4 regions of the Cytobacillus kochii genome follow, and region 1 is predicted to be linked to each of the others. Evidence: riboswitches for the same ligand, from Rfam matches in the RefSeq annotation. Region 1 holds a riboswitch; each other region holds the start of a gene.

Region 1 (5,879 bases):
GTTCTAAGCATGCCTTTAAATTAGGGGTAGCTTACGCTAACCAACGTCAACAATTCAGTACGCCTATTTCTTCTTTTAATTTAACGAAGGAAAAATTCGGAACAATGGCAAGTAAAATTTATGCAGCTGAAAGCTCCGTTTACCGTACAGTGGGTCTATTTGATGACAGAATGAGTCAACTGAGTGATGAAGAAGTCAAAGACGGTAAAGAAGTAGCGAAGTCTATTGCTGAATATGCAATAGAATGCTCACTTAATAAGTTTTTCTCTACCGAAGTTTTAGATTATGTAGTTGATGAGGCAGTTCAATTACATGGTGGTTATGGCTTTATGGCAGAATATGAAGTAGAAAGAGCTTACCGTGATTCTAGAATCAACCGAATCTTTGAAGGAACAAACGAAATCAACCGTCTTTTAGTACCAGGAACGTATGTTAGAAAAGCAATGAAAGGTGAGCTGCCTTTATTCGAAAAAGCAATGGCACTTCAAGAGGAATTGATGATGATGATGCCAGAAGAGCCAGGTACTGAAGCATTAGAGCAAGAGAAATACCTTGTAAAGAACGCTAAGAAAATCGCCTTACTTGCAGCAGGTTTATGTGCACAAAAATACGGAAAAGCTTTGGATAAAGAGCAAGAAGTTCTTGTAAATATTGCTGATCTTGTTTCTTACGCCTATTCTATGGAATCTACTGTTCTTCGTACTGAAAAAGCCATAGTAAAAGACGGAGTAGCAAAAGCGGAACAAAAGCTATTGTACACACAAATTTTCTGCCAAGAAGCATTTAATCAAATTGAGTTAATTGCGAAAGAAACTTTAGTAGGTGTGGAAGAAGGCGATACATTACGAATGATGCTTTCAGCACTTAAGAAGTTTACGAGACATACTCCAACAAATGTAATTGCGAAAAAACGTCAAGCGGCTGAGAAAATTATTGAAGCTGAAAGATTCGTAGTATAATATTTATCTTTAATGAATAGAAGGAAAGTAACCTGTTTACTTCCTCCATTTGCGAAGTTTATAACTTGAGGCTCAAGAACGAATGTGGGCCTCTTTGTTTTGTTTTTAATATGATAATAATTACAATTCTTCGTTATGAAAATAAAAAGAAATATGTTATGCTAATGAAACGATAGTATTCATGAATATAGGTATGATAAAATAGGTGGTGAAAACATGGCACTTACTTTCTATTGGTACCCTAAATGTGGTACTTGCCGAAAAGCGAAAAAATGGCTAGATGAACATGAAATAGCCTATGATGCGATACATATAGTGGAAAATCCCCCATCCCGCAAGGAAATAGAAGATTTTTACAAAAAGAGCGGGTTAGAGCTGAAAAAGTTTTTCAACACAAGCGGTCAAAAGTATCGTGAGTTAGGATTAAAAGACCGAGTGAAAACGGCCTCAGAGTCGGAACTGTTGGATTTATTAGCATCGGATGGAATGTTAATTAAACGTCCATTAACAACAGACGGTACGAAAGTAACAGTCGGATTTAAAGAGCTAGAATTTGAACAAAATTGGCTGTAAATGGTGGATGCGCTTTATACGTTTTAAACGATCGTTTATTCGGTCATTAAAATAAACAATTTCCTAAATTAATGGAGGTATGAAACATGAGCACACCTAAAGAATTACGTTATTCAGAAGAACACGAGTGGGTAAAAACAGAAGGAGATAAAGTTCGTATTGGTATTACATACTTTGCTCAATCAGAACTTGGAGATATCGTATTTGTTGAGCTTCCAGAAGTAGGAGATGAAGTAACTGCTGATGAACCGTTTGGTAGCGTAGAATCTGTTAAAACAGTTTCTGAGTTATATGCACCAATTAGTGGTAAAATCGTTGAGATTAACGAAGAAGTTAGCGATAGTCCAGAATTTGTGAATGAATCTCCTTACGAGAAAGCATGGATGATCGTTGTTGAGCCATCCGATGCAAGTGAAATTGACAAGCTAATGACAGCTGAACAATATGAAGAAATGACAAAAGAAGATTAATTGCAGTTAAATAAAGAAGGTCAAATCATTAAATGGTTTGACCTTTTTCTAAATTTCTATATAGACATACCAGCTAAGTGCTGAAAAGTTTTCAAATGTAAAAAGGCTTACTATTATAAAATATATAAATGATATATATTAGGTGATGAGCATGCATATAGAACATGGCAATAAAGTGATTATTGTTGAAGGTAAATCTGACAAACGAAAAGTGAAAGGACTAATCAGAGAACCTGTAGAGATCTTATGTACAAATGGAACGATTGGCACTTCGAAGTTGGATGAATTAATTGATTATTTAATTGGGAAGGAAGTCTATATATTAGTCGATGCTGACGCATCAGGAGAAAAACTTCGTAAACAATTTAAGAGAGAGTTACCAGAGGCAGAGCATATCTATATTGATAAAATGTATCGTGAAGTCGAGGCGGCACCCGCGTATCATTTAGCTACAGCCTTAATAAGCGCAAATATAGATATATATACCGAGTATTTAGATAAAGGGTGATAACATGATTGACTGGTCAAACAATGACTTAAATGATTTGATCGCAAGGAAGCAATCCGGCTTATTTTATTTATTCACTCCTATGTGTGGGACATGTCAAGTTGCCGGGAAAATGCTAACAATTACTGAGCAACTGTTGCAGAACCTTCCTATAGGAAAAGCCGACCTGAATTTTTTGCCAGCAGTAGCCGAAAAGTATGAAATTGAAAGTGTACCGTGTTTACTTGTGTTTAAAAAAGGAGAGTTAGTTGATAAGCTTTATGCTTTCCATTCCGTACCTTATTTACTTGAGCAAATTCAATCATATGAATTACAGTTTCAATTTTAAAACCACTTATTGTTTAGGAATAAGTGGTTTTCTTATGCTTTCAATCAAGGGGTTTTGCGCAAATATTTAAATACACCTTTCACTCATTCTATGCAGATGAACCGATGGGCTGTATCTTTTTTCTGTCGATAAGTCTAGCTTTTGACATATTTCTCGGGAAATAGGTGTGAACATTGTTGGAAATAAAATGTTCTGTCGGTTAAAGTCGATAGTTAGGAGAAGGAAATCATTTCTTGGAACAGAATTATAGAATATAAGACGGGGCAGGAGGTGGTTTCAATAGAGAAACTCATTTATCATTTCAATCAATCTTTAAGAGTAAATGATCATATTTTAATGATGTTAAAGGAACCTATAAGGATACGAGTAGAATTAGAACAAAATCTATTGTATTTGACATTAGACCGTAAAAGGCTGTTAATTAAACATGCTCGCCCATTGAAAAATTATCATATAAACATTCAAACTACTGCTGACCACTTTCATTCTTTGCTTCAAGGGCGTACAAGTCTAAAGAAACAAGTGGATGAAAAGCATATCATCCTTAAATCGACTTTTAGACAATTATTGAAATTAGATGCCATTTTCCTGTTAAATCAAAATTAATCAAAAATATATCAAATGTACTAAAAAAAGATTGACTTCCCAAAAAAAGGTTGTTATTCTATCCTTAGAATAATTAGAAAATTAAATATTCTTATCGAGAGTGGTGGAGGGACTGGCCCTATGAAACCCGGCAACCGGTTGTTTGATACACGGTGCTAATTCCAGCAGAGCATAAAAGCTCTGATAGATAAGAAGAGATGATAAACCCTCTTCTTTGTGAAGAGGGTTTTTGGTCGTCTTTTCTTTCCAATTTAAAAAAGAGGAGAGATGTAAAATGGCAGAAAAAGAAAAGCAACTTCGTTTTGAAACAATTGGTGTTCATGGTGGGCTAAAACCTGATCCAGTAACAGGGGCAAGAGCAGTCCCAATCTATCAAAATAATGCTTATCAATTCCAAAATACAGAGCATGCGCAAGACTTATTTGGCTTAAAAGAAACAGGATATATTTATTCTCGTATTCATAATCCAACGGTTACTGTGTTTGAGGAAAGAGTTGCATTGTTAGAAGGGGGAACAGGCGCATTAGCATTAGCAAGCGGGCAAGCAGCCATTTACTTAGCACTTCTTAATATTGTTCAAGCGGGTGATGAAATTGTAGCTGCCTCTAATTTATATGGAGGTACATATAATTTATTTACAGTCACTTTACCAAAGTACGGCATCAACGTTAGGCTTATCGATATGAATAATGAAGAGGAACTACGAGCAGCAATCAATGAAAAGACACGAGCTGTATTTGCCGAAACCATTGGTAACCCGAGTTTACAAGTACTAGATATTGAAACGGTTTCTAATATCGCCCATGAACATGGTGTGCCGTTAGTGGTTGATAACACATTTGCAACTCCTTATCTATGTCGGCCGATTGAGCATGGCGCAGATATTGTTGTTCATTCTGCTACGAAATGGTTACTGGGGAATGGGACGACAATGGGGGGAATCATTGTTGACGGTGGTAAATTTGATTGGAATTCAGAGAAGTATCCAGGATTAAGTCAGCCGGATACAAGCTATAACGATTTAGTATATAGTGAGGCACTTGGCCCTGTAGCATATATTACTAAGGCGAGAGTGCAGCTTCTAAGGGATTTAGGTCCAGCACTAAGTGCACAAAGCGCCTTCCAATTCACTTTAGGTTTAGAAACGTTAACGGTTCGAATGAAAGAACATATTGCTAATACGAAAAAAATTGTGCAATATTTGAATAATCACCCTGCTGTTAATTGGGTACTTTATCCGGGCGATGACAACCATCCTAATAAAGAATTAGCAGACAAATATTTATCTAAAGGTGCAGGGGCAGTTGTCGTTTTTGGCATATCTGGTGGGCGCAAAGCAGGTGCGAAGGTTATTAATTCGGTTGAGCTGTTCGCACATGTAGCGAATGTAGGTGATGCAAAAAGTCTTATTATACATCCAGCAAGCACAACGCATCAACAACTTAATCAAGATGGGTTAAAACAAGCAGGTGTACCTGAAGACTTAATCCGATTATCAATTGGAATTGAAAATGTAGAAGATTTGATCGATGATCTTGAATCTGCTATTGAAGCGGCAACCGGTATTGCTTCATTAAATATAAGGGCCTAACAACTATTATTTTCAGATTTGACACCTACTTCAATGACATGATACTATTACACAGGTACACAAAAAAATTCAATATATTCATAGTTTGCTCTTATTTAGAGAGGTGGAGGGAAGTGCCCTTTGAAGCCCGGCAACCGTCATTTAATTGAAATGGTGCCAATTCACTCAAAGCATTAGCTTTGAAAGATGAGAGAAAGGAATTTTCATAACAAGCCTTTCTGCTCATAAGCAGGAAGGCTTTTTTTAAAAACAATGGATATGCTATAAATGTGTTGGTTTTTCTGGATTGAAGAGGTGAAGTATAAGATGATTTCAATAAAAGATGTAAAAAAGATTTTCTCAACGAAAAACGGGAAAGTAAATGCAGTAGACAATGTTAACCTCGAAATTAACGAGGGTGAAATATTCGGTGTAATCGGATACAGTGGTGCAGGTAAAAGTACATTGATTCGTATGTTAAATGGACTTGAAATCCCGACTGAAGGCGTTGTATCTGTAGCTGGGAATGAAGTTTCTCGCATAAAAGGTGCTAGCTTAAGAAAGGCTAGACAAGAAATAAGCATGATTTTTCAACATTTTAATTTATTATGGTCTCGAACAGTTCGAGAAAACATTGCGTTTCCATTAGAAATTGCTGGTGTACCTAAGAAAGCGCGACTAGAGAGAGTTAATGAATTAATTAAATTGGTCGGACTAGATGGTCGAGAGGATGCCTATCCTTCGCAATTAAGCGGTGGACAAAAACAGCGAGTAGGTATTGCTCGAGCACTTGCCAATAATCCTAAAGTACTGTTATGTGATGAGGCGACAAGTGCTCTAGATCCGCAAACAACTGATAGTATTC
Region 2 (5,879 bases), 2.0 Mb from region 1:
CAGATAAATCGTATTTTTCGTGTAATGTCACTTCTAATTGCTCAATGTTCCAATTTTCATAGATGACTTCTTGTGCAGTTAAAAATGTAGATACCTCTTGTTGATCAGTAATCACTTTTTCTTCGTTTTTGAATTTAATAATGGCCATGTAAAACGCCTCCTTTTAATTGAATAAGAGATAATTTATATTGAAATAAAAATTCGCAAGCTTCTAATAATTTTTTTGCTTCAAACCCATCGACTCCCCAAACAGTAATCCCGTGGTTGTGAATTAAGACTGCACCTTTCTCTTTGCTGACGTAAGCAGAAAAGTGATCCGCTAATGTAGGGATATCCGCATCATTGCGAATGATCGGGATGGTGAGTATATCATCTTCTCCCCATAATCCAAATGCTTTAATTAACTCTTGATGCTGAAAAGTTACTACACCTTCTTGATAGAAAAGCTCAGAAATAACATTATTAGCAACTGTATGAACATGAAGACTTGCTCCTGATGACGTTTTCTTATAGATTTCACAATGTAATAAAGTCTCAGCTGAAGGTTTAGATGACGTGTTTTCTAGGGGCCTTCCTTCTAAGTCTACTAATAAAAAATCATTGACTGTTCTCTTTCTTTTATCAAGTCCACTTGAAGTGACTAAAAAGCTGTTTTCATCTACGCGAATGGATAAATTACCACTAGTACCCATAAACCAATCTCTAGCCGCTAACTCATCTTTAATATCAGCTAATGTATCCCACTCTGTTTCATACGTTGTCATGATTTCGCACCAACTAGTTCATCGAGGTATTCAATGCAATCATGGAAGGTTTCAAAAGGAGTATAAGAAATACCAGTTTCTTCACATTTTTGAATTAAGAAATCTCTAGCAAGTACGGCATCTGCTATTTTGGCTGCTTCAAAGTCTGTAATCGAATCGCCAATAAGAATATTAAAGTGTTCTGGAGATGAGTGTTTTCTAATAATGGTTGGTTTACAACAGCCGCAACCTTGTGAAGAACATAGTTCATCACACTGGTGTGGATAGTGAATATCTATCGTTTCTAAAGCAAAGCTTGCCTGATTGCAAAATACTTTCGTAAATGGCCCATAAGGTTCAAGTACTGGTTCTAAAAAAAAGTCAATTCCACCACTAACAATATAAAGAGGGATATCGTTTTCGTGTGTATATCTAACAAAAGCTGAAAATCCTTCACGAATTTCTGCACTATTTAATACAAAATGGATAATCTCTTCTTTTTTACTTGTTGGTAAAAGTGAGAAGAGATTTTTAACACCCTCTTGGATAGAGATATTTTGAGCTAAAATATCTTCCTTGATCTGTTTTGCCTCAATAGGACCGAAATGCTCCATAATCTTTACAATGTTATCGTTATTCGTAATTGTTCCATCAAAATCACAAAAAATCATTGGTTTTGTCATCTTTTACGACGTACCTCCCCATTTTGCTAATGCTGCTTCCAATTCTTGCGCTTTTGTTGCACGATGAGTATTTTGTTGTATGACGTGGTCAATGGCTTGCCTAAAGGCTCTCACGCCAGCTGCTGCTCCTTCAGGATGACCATGGACCCCTCCGCCCGCATTAATTATACAATCATTGCCAAAATCATGATAAAGCAACGGAACTAAACCTGGATGAATGCCTGCTGAGGGGACCGGGAATGCCTGATTCAAGCCATTTTCTTCGGTTAACTGTCTAGCGATAGCTAAGGTTTTTTCTTTTTCCAAGGCAACAGAACCATATGGAGAAGGAAATAAAGAGAAATCTGCACCTGCTAAGCGAGTAAGATTACCGAGTAATAAGTCAGGAGCCACACCATAGAAGTTTGAAGAAGTATAGGCCCCACTATATGCAGGATGTGCCATGATAGGTAACTGCACTTCACTGTTTTCAGCTAGTGTTTGGAGCATATCTAGACCGTAAGTGTGAACATTGAATAATAATGCATCCGCCCCTAATTCGGTCGCATGTTTTGCTTTATCTACTAAATCCATTGTTCTCCCAGATAAATTGACTGCATAATGTGTCCTTTTTCCAGTCTTTTCATAGACTTCATCTAGTATTTCTTTACCTGCGATAATTCTGTCTTCAAAAGAGATGTTGACATCAAAAAGAATTTCATCATCTTTTACAATATCAACGCCTCCCATAGCCTGGTCTCTTAACTGTTCTCTTAAGAAGTGAATATCCCTGCCGATGATGCCTTTAAATATACTCATAAGTAATGGGCGGTCTTGAGTATTTAGTTTCGATCTTATATTTTTTATACCGAATTTTGGTCCTGGAAAACGGGAAAGATCCTCATTATCAAATTCTAGGTTTAATAATTTTACTTCACCATCTAGAGATAACTTTCCAAATACGGTTGTTAAGATTGCTGGAATATCAAATGTGAAATTATATGTAGGGTAGGCGATACTAATTTCGCACCTTACTTCACCGAATCGATTGGGATGTTCATCATCATAAAACTCTTGTAGTGCAGTGACTCTGCCTTTATGTTTTAGTAATTGTTTTTGCTCAAGTAATGGTAACGCTGTCCACGAGCCTATCGTTAATCCTAAAGCGATATCCTCTGCTTTTTTCTCTAATGAACCGGGTCTTGCGTATACTTGATAAGTTGCAATTACATCTCCCATATGAGAACCCTCCCTGATGGTTTCGAATTTACATTGACAATAAAAAACCCTCTTCTTAATCAATAAGAAGAGGGTTAGTTCGCAGTGATAGAACCTTCTCCTTATCTGTCAGCATGATTGCTGCAAGAATTAGCACCGTGTTCATTTAGAATCGGTTGCCGGGCTTCATCGGGCTCGTCCCTCCGCCTGCTCTTGATAAGAAAATTTATGATTATCGTTTTAAATTTTTGCACAATTGTATTATGTCACCAGGTGTTTTATCTGTCAACAGAGAATTTTTTACGTTATATGACAAAATTCCTTTATCCATAAAAAGATGAAAAGTTTTTTAAAAAAAGATTGACACTTTTTTATAATCGGTGCTAGTATTTGCTCAAGATATTTCAAAAAATGAATCTTTTATACTCTTATCAAGAGCAGGTGGAGGGAAATATGGCCCGATGAAACCCAGCAACCGACCGTAATATCGTTGTGAAACGAGGCGCAGCTAGAGAATTTCTGCGCCTAATGTAAGGCACGGTGCTAATTCCATTCAGAAGTTATTCTGAAAGATGAGAGGCAAAATCGTCATGACGAATGCCTCTTTCTGTACTGGAAAGGGGCATTTTTGTTTCTGTAGTGACAAAGCAGGTCCGACTATATCTCTTCATGTAGTCACCCCTGTTTTGTGCCACAGATAAATAAAGAAATAAGGGGGAAGAGATATGGCTGTTTTAGAAAATATAGGTTACCGCGCTTTGACAGAGGAATCTGCGTGTGAATACGTGAAGAGTTTAAAGCTGTTTTTACCGGATGAAAAAATAACGGTGGAAGAGATTGGTGATGGTAATTTGAATTATGTTTACCGTATTACTTCTAATCGTAAAAGTGTAATTATTAAGCAAGCACTCCCTTATGCAAAAGTAGTCGGGGAAAGCTGGCCACTAACACTTAAACGAGCAAAACTGGAGGCAGAAGTCCTTAAGAAGCATGGTGAATTCGTTCCTCACCTCCTCCCAGCAGTACTAGCAACAGATGAAGAGCTAGCATTAACTGTGATGGAGGATCTTTCCCATCTGACAATTGTAAGAGACGGATTGATTCAAGGGGATCATTATCCGAAGTTATCAGCTCATATTGGGGAGTACCTAGCAAAGACATTGTTTTCAACTTCAGATTTTGCTCTTCATCCGTTTGAGAAAAAGAAATTGGTCGCTAAATTTTCAAATCCGGAACTATGTAAAATCACTGAGGATTTAGTATTCACCGATCCATTTTTTGATGTGGAAACGAATGATTTTGAAGCTGAGTTGGCTGAAGTGGTTCAGCAACTATGGGCTAATGACAAGTTGAAGCTTGAAGTAGCCAAAATAAAATATGCTTTTCTCACAGAAGCAGAGAGCTTACTACATGGTGACCTACATACAGGGAGTATATTTGCGAGTAAGAGTGAGACGAAGGTGATTGATCCTGAGTTCGGCTTTTATGGTCCGATTGGATTTGATGTCGGTCAATATATTGCCCATCTCATTTTCCAAGTACTTGTACGAAACGAAAACGATAGAATCGTTATTCGTCAACAGATTGAAGAAGTATGGGATGTGTTTTCTCAATATTTTTCAGAAGCTTGGGAAAATTCTGTTGTTAATCCTTTTACGAAAGTACCAGGCGCTCTAGAATCTTTTCTAGCTAAAGTATTTAAAGATGCTATCGGAGTAGTGGGATGTGAATTAATTCGGAGAACAATCGGATTGTCTCATGTGAAGGATCTTGATGGAATAGAAGATAGTTCAATTAGATTATATGTGAAAAAGTCAACGATTCAATTAGGTTCATCCTTGATTATTAATCGCAAAAACATAGGAACAATCTCGCAACTTCTTAAGGAACTGGAGGCGTATACATCATGAGTATACCAACACCAATTGAATGGCAAGAAGGTAGATTGAAAATTCTTGATCAAACCTTATTACCCCATCAAACAAGATGGATAGAACTCGAAACCATTGAAGATGTCTTTGAGGCAATTATTCAGTTGAAAGTAAGAGGGGCGCCAGCTATTGGAATTACTGCTGCTTATGGTTTAGCGATTGCTGCAAAAAAATACGAAGGGGTCGACATTGAAACTTTCCATCTTAGAATTCATGAAGATTATCTTTATCTAGCGGGCTCTAGACCGACAGCTGTTAATTTGTTCTGGGCTTTGGATCGAATGATGAAAGTAATAGAAACGCTGTATTCAACAGAGGAGACAATTATCAGTTTGGAGCAAGAAGCAAAGAAAATACATCAAGAAGACGAGGAGATTTGTCGGCAAATTGGTGAAAATGCACTAAGTCTATTGAATGGTAGGAAAAAGGTATTAACGATTTGCAATGCGGGAACGATTGCTACGGGAAAATATGGTACAGCGCTAGCGCCGTTTCATTTAGGCAAGGAGAAGGGTGTTGACTTTCAAGTATATGCTTGTGAAACGAGACCGGTTCTTCAGGGAGCGCGTCTAACTGCTTGGGAGCTTCAACAGTCCAATGTGGATGTGACGGTCATTACTGATAATATGGCTGCTCATACCATAGCAACCAAGGGGATTGAAGCGATTATAGTCGGGGCCGATCGTATTGCCAGCAATGGAGATACAGCGAATAAAATCGGTACATGGCAACTAGCTATTTTAGCAAACTATTTTCAAATTCCTTTCTATGTAGCTGCGCCATTGTCGACATTTGACTTTTCTATCGCATCAGGGGCAGATATTCCGATTGAGGAGAGGTTGGCAGAAGAGGTGACTCATATTGGGGCAAACCAGATCACACCAGAAGGAACGAAAGTGTTTAATCCGGCGTTTGATGTGACAACGGCTAATTTAATTACTGCAATTGTTACTGAAAAAGGCATTTTTGAAGCTGATCGAAACAAATTGGCACAATTGAATAAAGCAGAAGAGGGAGTTAGGGCATGAAGAACAATCGTATACTATTAGCGTTTCTTATTATTTTTATTTTAATCTTGGCAGGCTGCCAGCCAAAAGGGAGCAATTCAAGTAGTGAAGCAACTGCATCAACTAAAGAGAATAGTGTACATCCGTTAGCTAATAAAAAGATCGCACTAATCATGCAAATTAATTTAGGAACTTTTTCTGCACAATATATTGAAGGGGTAAAAGAGCAGGTAGAAAAGTTTGGTGGAACCGTTCAAGTATTTACTTCTGAAGGTGACTTAGCAAAAATGGCTTCCAATTTAGATGCAGCGATTAATC
Region 3 (5,879 bases), 1.1 Mb from region 1:
GGTAGTAGATGTGCCAGCTCTTACTTGGGCCATTTTCTCTTCTAAAGGAGCATTTCCAACAGTCATGCAAGAAACTTGGGCGAAATTTGCCTCTGAATGGCTTCCTTCGTCAGATTATGAATTAGTAAATGCGCCCAATATTTCATTTACTGGAGATATGACGGACTTAAATAATGTGTATAGTGAGATTTGGTTTGCGGTGAAAAGGAAAGGTGAAAAATAATAAAGGTAAAAATCAATAAATACGAATGATTGTGACCACAGTTTAGATTGTTGCTGTGGTTCTTTTTTGCTTTTATACGGTTGAATCTTCGATGCTTATAAAAGTATATATTTGTAAAAAAATTAATGGTTGGTATAATTTATAGTAAATGACCGTAAATTCGAAATCCTGGATAATAAAAAGTTCTTTAGAAATGAGCAACATAAAGTCGAGAATTCGTAGCTAATAATGGAGTTCTAGGAAATATAAGCAACGTAAACCCATAAATTACGCGAATGAGCTAATTCCGGAAATTTATATTCCGCAAAGAGCGTTCACAGTCAATCACATACAAATCATAAAGAGAGGATGTATTCATTAATGAAAAAGTTTCTCCTGAATTTTATAAGTATTATTTCTTTTTCTCCCTTTATTACACAAGTCACACAAGAGGATGTTACATATAACATGCGGAAATTAAAGGAGTATAATTGGTTTAATGCTTATTTGCAGAATGAGATATATCAGCACCTCATTACCCATAATGAACGAGTACGGAATTTGATTGGTGGTTTTAACACAAGGAGATTTAATCATCGTCCTTATCAAAAGAAGATGGATAAGAAGTTAAACGCTGTGTTATTGAATGAGGAAATCCGAACGAATGTATAATCGTTCGGATTTCTGTTTGGTTATTCGCCTTTTTTTACAAGTAATTTTTCCCGCGACAGTTTGGCAGCTTGCACCATGACTGTTAGGGCTGCGACGGTTTCGTCAATGCCTCTTGTTTTGAGACCGCAGTCAGGGTTAATCCAGAAAAGTTGTGGGTCTAGTACTTGTAAGGCACGGTCGATGTTTTTCGTTAGTTCGTCGAGTTGTGGCACTCGAGGGCTGTGAATGTCATATACGCCTAGGCCGATACCTTGTTGGTAGGTGCTTTCTTCAAATGAGTGAATCAGCTCGCCATGACTTCTTGATGTTTCAATGGAGATGACATCAGCGTCGAGTGCTTGAATGCTTGAGATAATGTCTTCGAAATCGGAGTAGCACATATGCGTATGAATTTGTGTTTCATTTCTGACAGAAGTGGTGGCTAGTCTAAAAGCATAAACAGCAGCGTTCAGATAATCTTCCCACTTCTCTTGTTTGAGTGGTAATCCTTCACGAATGGCTGGTTCGTCTACTTGAATCATCCGGATACCATTTGTTTCTAGTGCTTCTACTTCTTCTCGAAGGGCAAGGGCAATTTGGTTTGCGACTTCGTAACGAGGGATATCGTCGCGGACAAATGACCAGTTTAAAATCGTAATCGGACCAGTGAGCATACCTTTTACCGGGTGATCTGTTAAGGACTGGGCATAGACTGTTTCTGCAACTGTCATTGGCTGTTCGAATGAGACATCTCCATAAATAATTGGTGGTTTGACACAACGAGAGCCATAAGACTGCACCCAACCGAATTTTGTGAATTGGAATCCGGCTAATTTTTCACCGAAGTATTCGACCATATCTGTGCGTTCGAATTCGCCATGAACAAACACATCAAGGCCTAGCTCTTCTTGAATATCAATCCACTTTTTAATTTCCGTTTTGATATATGTTTGATAGTCAGTAGCAGTTAACTCTCCTTTACGCCATTTTAAACGATTTCTTCTCACTTCTTGTGTTTGTGGGAAGCTTCCAATCGTTGTTGTAGGTAGGAGTGGTAGTTGGAAGGCTGTTTTTTGTGCTGCTTGACGAACAGAATAAGGTGCTTCGCGCTCTGCTAGTGATGATGGTAAGTTTTGAATGGCTGTTTGTACTTGTTGATTGTTTCTAATAGAAGATTGATTTAGCGCCTCTATAGCAGTTCGTCTCTTGTTTACCTCATCTTGGATTTGCTCTTTTCCTTCTCTTATTCCTTTTGTTAGCACTACGATTTCTTGTAATTTTTCATCAGCAAAGGCGAGTGCGGTCTTTAATGTATGATCAAGTGTTTCTTCAATTTTGACTGTAACGGGTACATGCAATAAGCTGGATGAAGGCTGGATGATTAAGCGATCCTTCGGAACAATTGCTGTAATTTCTTCTAGAAGAGAGAGCTTATTATCAAGTTTGGCGCCCCAGATATTACGGCCATCGATGACACCTGCAGCTAATACTTTATCACTTGGGAAGCCGAATTTTTGTAAGGAAGCGAGGTTTTGACCTGCATCATGGACAAAATCAAGGCCGATCGCTTGCACAGGTAAAGAGGTAACAGCTTCATAATGAGTGATGCTTTCAAAATACGTTTGTAAAATGATATTTATCTGTGGTGCTGCCTCGTGTAATGTTTGGTAAACTGCTTGATAGAGTGAGATGTCTTCTTCTGTGAGGGTAGTGGCTAAAATAGGTTCATCGATTTGCACCCACCAGGCACCTTCTTGCTGTAATTCTTTTAAAATTTGTGCATAAAGAGGAACGAATTGATTGACGATTGATTTGAATTCACTTTCTTTATAGCCTTTTGATAATTTCACAAAAGTAATCGGGCCCAAGATAACCGGTTTTCCGTCGATTTCAAGCTTCTCTTTTCCTTCTTTATAAAAGGCAAGTGGCCGGTTTTCAGCAAGTGTTGGCGTGAGGTTGGTGAGTTCTGGCACGATGTAGTGATAGTTTGTGTTAAACCATTTGGTCATTTCAGCTGCCACGGCATCTTTGTTCCCTCTGGCAATATCAAAATACGTTTCAATATCAACCTTCCCACCTCTGTATGTAAAACGCTCAGGAACAAGTCCAAACATCACAGCTGTATCGAGGACATGATCATACAGTGTGAAATCACCAACCGGGATGAGATCAACGCCAAGTTGTTTTTGTTTCTCGAGAGAGGATAAACGTATGACTTCCATTTGTTGCAGAAAAGTCTCTTTATTCAACATACCACTCCAAAATTGTTCGAGAGCTTTCTTCCACTCCCGCTTCTCGCCAATTCTTGGATAACCTACATTTGAGCTTTTTACTTCAGTCATTTTAAACACTCCTTTTATGATTGTATTTTCTCAACAAAAAATCTCTCTATCTATTATTAAATGAGAGATTCATACGCAATATTAACTAGAGTTGAGACCATTTGATTTGCTCAACACGTATTCATCACTCCTCTCTATGCATCCGTAGAGTCTAAGTGCAAACAACAGACAGGTCTCCTGACTTCAGATCATCGCTCGTTATCCCTTCCCATTTCTATTATGAAATAGTGGTTAATGATAAGTCGCTCTCCTTCACAGTGGCGGGACCGTGCCGGCATTCCACCGGGCTTCCCTTTTAAGCAATCATGCATCTGTTGCCTTTCTTATTAAGTTTTGAAAATACAAAAGACCTCTCTAAATTAAAAATAGAGAGGTCTTAATCCTCTCTTATTTGCCAAAGCTATTACACTTTGCAGGAATTAGCACCTTTTTAACAAAAAATTGTTAAAGGTTGCTGGGTTTCATCGGGCCAGTCCCTCCACCTCTCTGAATAAGAGAATTACATATTTATAATATTTTGAATTTTACAGATAGATTAGCATAATAAATGGAAGCTGTCAAAATAAATTCTTCATGAGTGATATAGATCATCAGATTCAAGCCACTTGCGAAATTTATGTAGATGGTAATAATGCTTGCCATTAAGAATGACTTTTGGTGCGTGAGGATGCTTCTGTAATAGATCCTTCATGTCTGCTTCACTTAAATAAAAGTAAAGATGAAGGTGGCTTTGCTCCACGAGTAAATGATTCATATTACCTTCATTTTTACTACTAAATTGCTTCAACCCATTGCCTATGAAATAGCCAAGTAATGCTAAACCGACGGCAATCCAAATAAAATTCAACTCGAATTCCAATTTGTACTCCCCCTTAAATACATATATATCTACTTTAACATCTCCTAACGAATAGTAATAATATATTTTTTAGTGCCGAATCCGATCAATGCCCCCATAATTAAACCAATCTACCCTGTCTATCGCACCATCTTTCATAGATTGTATACTTGTCCGAGAACAAAATTGGCCAAGCTGTATATATTGATATTACTTAGTGTTTTTCTCGGGTTTGTGATGGAAAAGGCTATAGTTAGCACAAAGGAGACTATTAATTTTGCTGAAGGAGAGAAGTGAAGTGTTATGAATCTATCTGTTATTATTCCCATTCAGAATGAAGAATCTACGTTGTCAGCCGTTTTAGAAGAGTTAGTGAAGATTGAGCCATATGAAATCATCGCTGTTTTGAATGGTTCAACAGATGGATCGGAGAAAATAGCGGAAGCATTTGAATGTAGAAAGCTTGTTTATAAAGAACCTCTAGGGGTGGATATTGGACGAGCAATTGGTGCAAGGGAGGCAAAAGGAGATACGCTTCTTTTTATTGATGGTGATATTGTCGTTAGAGCACAGGAGCTACAAGCACTGCTTGATGGCATTCGGGATGGGGCTGATATTGCCCTAAATGATTTAAGCTGGACAATGAAGCGCCCCATTAGACCACATCCGACAGCAGTATCAAAGTTCTCTCTTAATCATTTTTTAGGTAAAGGTGAGTTATCCGTTAATTCCTTAGTCGCTGTTCCTCATGTGATGAAAAAATCAGCGCTTGATACAATTGGTTGGGAGAATTTAGCTTGTCCGCCATTAGCTCATAGTATAGCTGTGATGAAAGAATTAAAGATGAGTGCACCAGTCGCCATTGACGTGATTGCTACAAATAAGATTCGACCGAAACATCAACAGAAGATTACGGGCTCCTCTTTTTCATTTTCAACAAGTTTAATAATTGGTGACCACTTACGTGCAGTGGCGCAACTGATTGAAGAGAGAGGATATCGCGGTGGTTTAAATGATGGCAGGCGAAATCGGCAATCTTTTAAGGAATATGTACAAGCCTTTTCGGTAAAGGAAGAGAAACGAGCGAAGTATAGTGCGATTATTCCTGTAGGGAAGGAGCCGGATACGATTGCTGAAGTGATTGCTGAGGTAAAGAAGGCAGGCATTGATGAAATCATTGTTGTGTTAAATGGAGCAGATGAACGAACAAAGGAAAAGGTAGAAAAGTCAGGTGTGAAAGTGATTGCGTTTGACCAGGCACTCGGACATAACATTCCAAGAGCGATTGGTGCGCTTCACAGTACAGGAGATATCTGTTTGTTCTTAGATAGTGATTTTGTTATCAAAGCAGAAGATTTAACCCCTTTTATACATGCTGTAGAAGAAGGGGCAGATATTGCTTTAAATGATTTAGAGATATTGCTCGACCGTGCCCATCCGTTGCATTCTGTGAGTGCTGCTAAGTACCTTCTGAATATGGCGCTGAAAAGAGAGGACCTCACCGTTAATTCTCTCACTGCTATTCCACACGCAATGAGCAGGAAAGTGATTGAAGAGATTGGTATCCTCACATTAATGTCTCCACCTTTATTTCAAGCAAAGGCAATTCTAAAAGGATTTAAAGTCGAATCCATTCATTATGTCGATGTCGTCAAGCCAAATAAAATTAGAAAACAGCATCACAGGCAAGCCGATGGTCGGGTCGAATCAACTGACCGGATTCTAGGTGACCACATTGAAGCATTTTCATATTTACTATCGTTCAATCAGAGATGCGGTTATACAGATGGCAACCGAAAATGGGACATGCTCCAAGGTCAAATAGATAGAGTTGCTGTTATTGGTC
Region 4 (5,879 bases), 2.2 Mb from region 1:
ATTTATCAACGAAGCCTTTTTGAGGTAATAAATCCAAATAAGCTTTTAGTACACCTGTATAAGACGCTTTAAATACAGGTGTTAATATAATTACAGCATCTGATTTTTCTACTTTTTCATTCGCTGCGATAATTGCCGGGCTATCAAATTTGGCATGAATTAAATCTTCAGCAGGTAACTCCCTTACTGTAATTTGCTCATATGACACGTCCTTTTTGTTTAAAAAGGCAATCGCTTCTTGCTCTAATCCGTTTAAACGGGAATTGTTTGATGTGCTTCCCGATATGATTACAACATTTGTCATCTTCAGACGCCTCCTATTTTGTAACTGTCAACTTACTAAATTTTTTACCATAATGATGCTCTGGCAAATGGTCATACCCAAATAAATTCTTTCTTAGGGTACCTTCTTCATACTCTCTTCTTACGAGCCCCCTATCTTGTAGGATTGGAATGACATGCTCAACGAACTCTTCGAATGTACCTGGAGTGACAGCATATGCAACGTTAAACCCGTCAACTCCTGTCTCTTCTTTCCATCCTTCTAATTGATCAGCAACAGAGTGTGCTGTACCAACAGCCACTTGACCCATCCCGCCGACACCAACAAATTTGGCAATGTCATCGACCGTCCAACTCTTTGTAGAATCAATATTCGTAAATGTTTCAACGATTGACTGAATGGCATCATTTTTAACGTACTCGATTGGTTGATTTGCTTTATACTCTGAGAAGTCGATACCACTCCACCCCCCAAATAACGCTAATGATCCTTCATAACTTGCATGGTTTTGATAGTCTTCATACTTCGCTCTAGCATCTTCCTCTGTTTCACCGATAATAGGCGTGACGAGAGAAAGGATTTTTACTTCACTAGGGTCTCTCCCTTCCGCTCTTACTGCTTCCCTAATTTTATCGACTATTACTTTACCGGCTTCTTTTGTCGGCACACTTATAAAGACCAACTCTGCGTGTTTAGCAGCAAACTTTCTCCCCCTTGTAGATGCACCCGCTTGAAAAATAACCGGTGTCCTTTGTGGAGAAGGTTCACATAGATGTGCCCCTGGCACCCTGAAATACTTCCCTTCATGGTTAATATCGTGAACTTTACTTGGATCTGTATAGAGCCCTTTTTCCTTGTCTAAAACCACTGCGTCGTCTTCCCAGCTTTGTTCCCACAGTTTATATGTAACATCTAAATATTCATCAGCTATCTCATAACGTTCATCATGACTGATTTGTTGATCTAGTCCTATATTTAGTGCAGCACTATTTAAATAAGAAGTGACAATATTCCAACCTATTCTTCCTTTTGTTAAATGATCGAGCGTGGATATCCTCCTTGCAAATACATATGGATGTTCAAAACTAGTTGAAACCGTTAGACCAAACCCTAAATGATTTGTTACTTGCGCCATTATAGGGACAACGAAAGCAGGATCATTAACTGGCACTTGTACCCCTTGTTTAACCGCCGCTTCTCTTGAATTTTGATAAACATCATATGTACCAAGCACATCTGCCAGGAAAATGGCATCAAAACGTCCCTTTTCAAGTACTTGAGCCAAATGTGTCCAATATGATATGTCTTTATAAGTAGAAGATTGATCATCCTTATGTGTCCATAATCCTGGTGATTGATGCCCAGCGCAGTTCATATCAAAAGCATTGAGGTACATTCTTTTCGCCGTCATTTTTAATTCTCCTTTAGTGATCATATTTTATAAAAAAATCATCAAGTGCTTTACTTAAACCACCTTTTCCAAATATAATTCTCGTTTTATTGTTTCGATTTTCAATTTGATTCGAGGCAAAATCTAAAAACGCGATGACGAACAGTCTTCTAACAATTATTGAATGCAACCCTTTTTCATAAAGTGATTGTTCAACCGTATGGAAGATTCCTTTATTAATATTAAAAGATTGACAACACCATCTAATAAAGTGAAAGTCAGGAAGATTCAAATACATGCAGCCTGATAGGTTTTTAGCTACATTGGGTGCTCGATGACTAATTGTTGACTGCATGTAACTCACTCCTTTTCAATTGTTTCATTCCATCATTTTTTATTTTGTTGTTTCTTTTTCAAAGCAAATCGTTTCTTCTCGGTAATGTCAATTTGGGTAATATCTCCTTCGTGTACAGTAATGGTGACACAACCATATTCGAGTTCCTTTAATGTTGTGAGAATGGTATGAATTTTATCTTGATCAATGTGTTTTTCCATAAAATTCTCCTTTATGGGACTTATTTTAGTCTTTTTACAAGCTCCTCTATTTCTGTAAGTGTTAACTGTTCTAATTCATGTCGCTTGAACTTTATTTCATCTATAGTAAGCATAAGGTTGATTAAGGTTTGTTTTCTCTTTGCTATCGCTTTTTGTAAAAACTTAGCCAACCTCTTTTCCCCCCCACTCAGTGTTCCTTTTTTCTTCATTTATCGTATTTAGAAATTCTGTTGTATCCTGAATAATTTTGGACTGATCATAATCCATGGATGCTACATGGTATGAGTTGTAGAGGACCCGAAGCCATTTATGATCTGTTTGAATTTCTATAAAAATACGATCTGTATTCTCTGGAGGTACAACATGATCATGGATAGACTTAAAGCATAATATTGGGCAATGAATTTGAGATAAACTTTTTCCTGCGTCACTCATTACCTTTTGTAAAGAGTGAACTGCTTTTACTGGAATATGATCGTAAGTAATTTCATGTATAGTCGGATTTTTGATATCTGGGCTACCTTCGTCAATATAGTGTTTCTCATCGTAATATCTTAAATACTCGTAATCTGGTAATGTCAGTGCAGTATTAATTAGGATCAATCCGTCCAGCTCTCCATATTTCTTAGCTAACAACAGCGCTAATGCACCGCCCATAGATTGACCTAAACAATAGACTTGTTTGCATGTCTCCTTTAATTGTTTATAAGCTGTAACGACATCATTGAACCAATCATCATAACCATATAACTCTAAATCTCTGCTTTTTGTTCCATGTCCTGTTAGCCTTGGGGCATGAACAGTAAAACCCCTATTTGCAAGTTCCGCACCCAAGTCCTCAATGCTCTGTGGTGTTCCAACAAAGCCATGAATGAGGAGAATACCAATGTCTCCACCTTCATAATAAAAAGAATCCGCACCTGGTATAACTGTTGATTCTACTCTTTTCATTTTTTCGTCCTCCTTTATATCGCAACATTTTGGTGGACAATGGTTGACTACCATTGCCGATTTTTCCCATTGATGTAAATCTAGCTGCACTACTGCCTTTGGAGGTCCAATCAGCAACTATAATTCCAACTTAACTAATAGGTTTAATCAGTTTAAAAACAGCATTTGTATAGAGGAGATCATCCCTTGGTGATTAAATCATGCAAAATAAAAAACCTCTTCCGACAAGAAGAGGTTAAAGTTCCGTTCTTTATCTCTCCTTATCTTTCAAGCTACAGCTTGCTGGAATTGGCACAGTGCAATAAATTGCCTGTTGCCGAGGCTTCAAAGGGCCAGTCCCTCCACCTCTCTGGATAAGAAAAATCATATTAAATTTTATATCATTTACTCTATAATATTTATCAATATTTGTCAATTATTTTTTAAAAAATTAAGATGATTTACTCATTCGCCCATCCATTCTGGCTTATGAAAACCTTTAAAGTTTTCTTCAATTACTTTTGCAAATTCCTCCGACTCTATGGCTTCAATAATATCCTTTGCCATTTGGGCGTCTTTATCTTCTTTACGTACAACCATTCTATTTTGGATTTCCTCAGGAATTTGATCACGATAAATGGCTGTTGTTAAATCTAATCCTGCAGCAACCGCAAAGTTACCATTAACAGCAGCAAGATCAACTGATTCAAGAGACCTTGGCAGTTGGGCTGCATCTACTTCATGGAATTTCAAATTTTTCGGGTTAGATAATACATCATTAACTGTTGCATTGACTGGGTTTATATCATCTTTCAATTCTATTAAACCAGCATCACGCGCAACTGTTAATCCTCTCGCTAAATTTGTAGGATCATTAGCAATGGCCATCGTGCTGCCATCTTTCACTTCTTCAAGGGAGTTGAATTTTTCTGAATATATACCAATTGGAGCTGTAGGAACAGAAATAATATCTACTAGATCCATCCCTTTTTCAGAGTTAAAATTCTCTAAGTACACTTTATGTTGAAATAAATTACCATCCAAATCTCCACTATCTAAAGCAATATTCGGTTGAACATAATCATTAAATTCCTTTACTTCTACTTTGTACCCTTTTTCCTCAAGTAGTGGTGCTACACCTTGCTCAAGCATATCACTATAAGGAACTGTCGCCCCTAATACCATCTCTTTCTTTTCTTCGCCGGATGAACCTGATGCCCCACATGCACTTAAAACAGTGCAACAAATCAGTACAAAAAATAGTAACCAAACTTTTCTCATACCCTTCACCTCTTATTTTAATTGTTTATTTTTTCGCCTTTACGAAATTTACTTCCTGGATGACCACTCGGTAAAAGAGGCGAGCCGTGAGTAAAAAGCTTTTCTCTTAACGTACCCTGTTTGTATTCCTTTTTATATAAACCACGTTCTTGTAGAATCGGAATAACAAGCTCAATAAAATCTTCCAAATCTGCTGGCGTTACTAAATGATTTAAATTAAAACCATCGACCCCAGAGGCTTCAAACTGATATTGAATTTGGTCTGCTACTTCTGATGGATTGCCGACAATTATGTTGTCTCTATCTAATCCTTCTAATTTTGAAATCGCTTCTTTAATCGATAGTTTTTTCTTCGCATCTTTCGTTAATGAAGCAGCTTTATAATGCCCATGCTCTGTAGCTTTAAATTCAAATGGGTTATCTAACTCATCCTTTGTAAATTCCGCAACATTATAACCGCTTGCGCCCCCAAACTGTGCTTTCGCTGCATCTGCACTCCATAATTGGTTGTATTCAGCAAATTTCTCTTCCGCTTCTTCAGTTGTCTTACCTACAATGACTGTTAGGAAAGTGAATATTTTAATATCTTCCGGGTTTCTGCCATATTCAGCCGCTTGTTTTCGAATATCCTCTGTATAATGTCTTACTCTTTCAGGAGTTGGCCCACCTACAAATACACATTCTGCATGTTTTGCTGCAAAAGCACGACCTTTAGGAGAAGTCCCTGCTTGATATAAAACAGGTGTTCTTTGTTGTGAAGGTTCTGTTAAATGCGGTCCTTCGACTTCAAAATATTCTCCCTTATGGTGAATTTCATGGATTTTCTTACGGTCGATTAATAGCCCTTGTTCTGTATCTTCTATCACCGCTCCATCTTCCCAGCTTGATTCCCACAGTTTATAAACGACATCCATATATTCATCGGCAATTTCATAACGCTTATCGTGTTTGATCATATCTTTGAAACCAAAATTTCTTGCTGCATTAGGAAGATAGGAAGTAACGATGTTCCATGCCACTCTTCCTTTTGTCAAATGATCTAATGTGGAAAATCGTCTTGCCTGCCCAAAAGGTGGCTCATATGTTGTACTCACCGTTAATGCAAATGACAGATGCTCTGTCACTGCAGCCATAGCAGGGATGACAAACGCCCCATCATTAACAGGAAACTGTAATCCATCATTAATTGAAGGTTCTTTGCTTTCTTTATACGTATCATAAACACCTAATACATCCGCAAAAAAGACAGCATCGAATTTTCCCTTCTCGAGTGTTTTGGCTAATTCCATCCAATAATTAATATCTTTATAGGCACGATGTCGTTTGGAATCTTTATGCTTCCATAGCCCATGAGAATTGTGCATTGCACTTGTCATTTCAAATGCATTCAATATCATTTGTTTTTTATAACTCATACTGCCATTACCTCCTCTAACGCTT

What was found. A riboswitch is a leader RNA that binds a small molecule or an ion and turns the genes downstream of it on or off. The one in region 1 is predicted to bind S-adenosylmethionine.
Region 2: another riboswitch for S-adenosylmethionine. It lies ahead of LG276_RS06320 (2,3-diketo-5-methylthiopentyl-1-phosphate enolase); the one in region 1 lies ahead of LG276_RS19335 (O-acetylhomoserine aminocarboxypropyltransferase/cysteine synthase family protein).
Region 3: another riboswitch for S-adenosylmethionine. It lies ahead of metE (5-methyltetrahydropteroyltriglutamate--homocysteine S-methyltransferase); the one in region 1 lies ahead of LG276_RS19335 (O-acetylhomoserine aminocarboxypropyltransferase/cysteine synthase family protein).
Region 4: another riboswitch for S-adenosylmethionine. It lies ahead of LG276_RS08200 (alpha/beta hydrolase); the one in region 1 lies ahead of LG276_RS19335 (O-acetylhomoserine aminocarboxypropyltransferase/cysteine synthase family protein).

What each region holds. Positions count from the first base shown of each region.
Region 1 is NZ_CP085254.1:3,787,417-3,793,295, reverse strand. It holds gene LG276_RS19365 (acyl-CoA dehydrogenase family protein) at 1-959, shown strand, start outside; gene LG276_RS19360 (arsenate reductase family protein) at 1,176-1,532, shown strand; gene gcvH (glycine cleavage system protein GcvH) at 1,619-2,002, shown strand; gene LG276_RS19350 (toprim domain-containing protein) at 2,148-2,510, shown strand; gene LG276_RS19345 (thioredoxin family protein) at 2,515-2,838, shown strand; gene LG276_RS19340 (hypothetical protein) at 3,109-3,444, shown strand; SAM riboswitch class I at 3,533-3,638, shown strand; gene LG276_RS19335 (O-acetylhomoserine aminocarboxypropyltransferase/cysteine synthase family protein) at 3,719-5,035, shown strand; SAM riboswitch class I at 5,124-5,228, shown strand; gene LG276_RS19330 (methionine ABC transporter ATP-binding protein) at 5,342-5,879, shown strand, end outside.
Region 2 is NZ_CP085254.1:1,161,798-1,167,676, forward strand. It holds gene LG276_RS06305 (acireductone dioxygenase) at 1-148, opposite strand, end outside; gene LG276_RS06310 (methylthioribulose 1-phosphate dehydratase) at 135-764, opposite strand; gene LG276_RS06315 (2-hydroxy-3-keto-5-methylthiopentenyl-1-phosphate phosphatase) at 761-1,426, opposite strand; gene LG276_RS06320 (2,3-diketo-5-methylthiopentyl-1-phosphate enolase) at 1,430-2,644, opposite strand; SAM riboswitch class I at 2,743-2,846, opposite strand; SAM riboswitch class I at 3,049-3,202, shown strand; gene mtnK (S-methyl-5-thioribose kinase) at 3,349-4,533, shown strand; gene mtnA (S-methyl-5-thioribose-1-phosphate isomerase) at 4,530-5,582, shown strand; gene LG276_RS06335 (sugar ABC transporter substrate-binding protein) at 5,579-5,879, shown strand, end outside.
Region 3 is NZ_CP085254.1:278,877-284,755, forward strand. It holds gene LG276_RS01570 (AraC family transcriptional regulator) at 1-223, shown strand, start outside; gene LG276_RS01575 (hypothetical protein) at 584-874, shown strand; gene metE (5-methyltetrahydropteroyltriglutamate--homocysteine S-methyltransferase) at 895-3,195, opposite strand; cobalamin riboswitch at 3,345-3,525, opposite strand; SAM riboswitch class I at 3,580-3,692, opposite strand; gene LG276_RS01585 (DNA-binding protein) at 3,767-4,054, opposite strand; partial or broken gene LG276_RS01590 (glycosyltransferase family 2 protein) at 4,337-5,848, shown strand; gene LG276_RS01595 (nucleotide sugar dehydrogenase) at 5,840-5,879, shown strand, end outside.
Region 4 is NZ_CP085254.1:1,537,589-1,543,467, reverse strand. It holds gene ssuE (NADPH-dependent FMN reductase) at 1-304, opposite strand, end outside; gene LG276_RS08220 (LLM class flavin-dependent oxidoreductase) at 318-1,694, opposite strand; gene LG276_RS08215 (hypothetical protein) at 1,708-2,028, opposite strand; gene LG276_RS08210 (YezD family protein) at 2,061-2,228, opposite strand; gene LG276_RS08205 (hypothetical protein) at 2,249-2,398, opposite strand; gene LG276_RS08200 (alpha/beta hydrolase) at 2,391-3,179, opposite strand; SAM riboswitch class I at 3,437-3,539, opposite strand; gene LG276_RS08195 (MetQ/NlpA family ABC transporter substrate-binding protein) at 3,624-4,439, opposite strand; gene LG276_RS08190 (LLM class flavin-dependent oxidoreductase) at 4,457-5,854, opposite strand.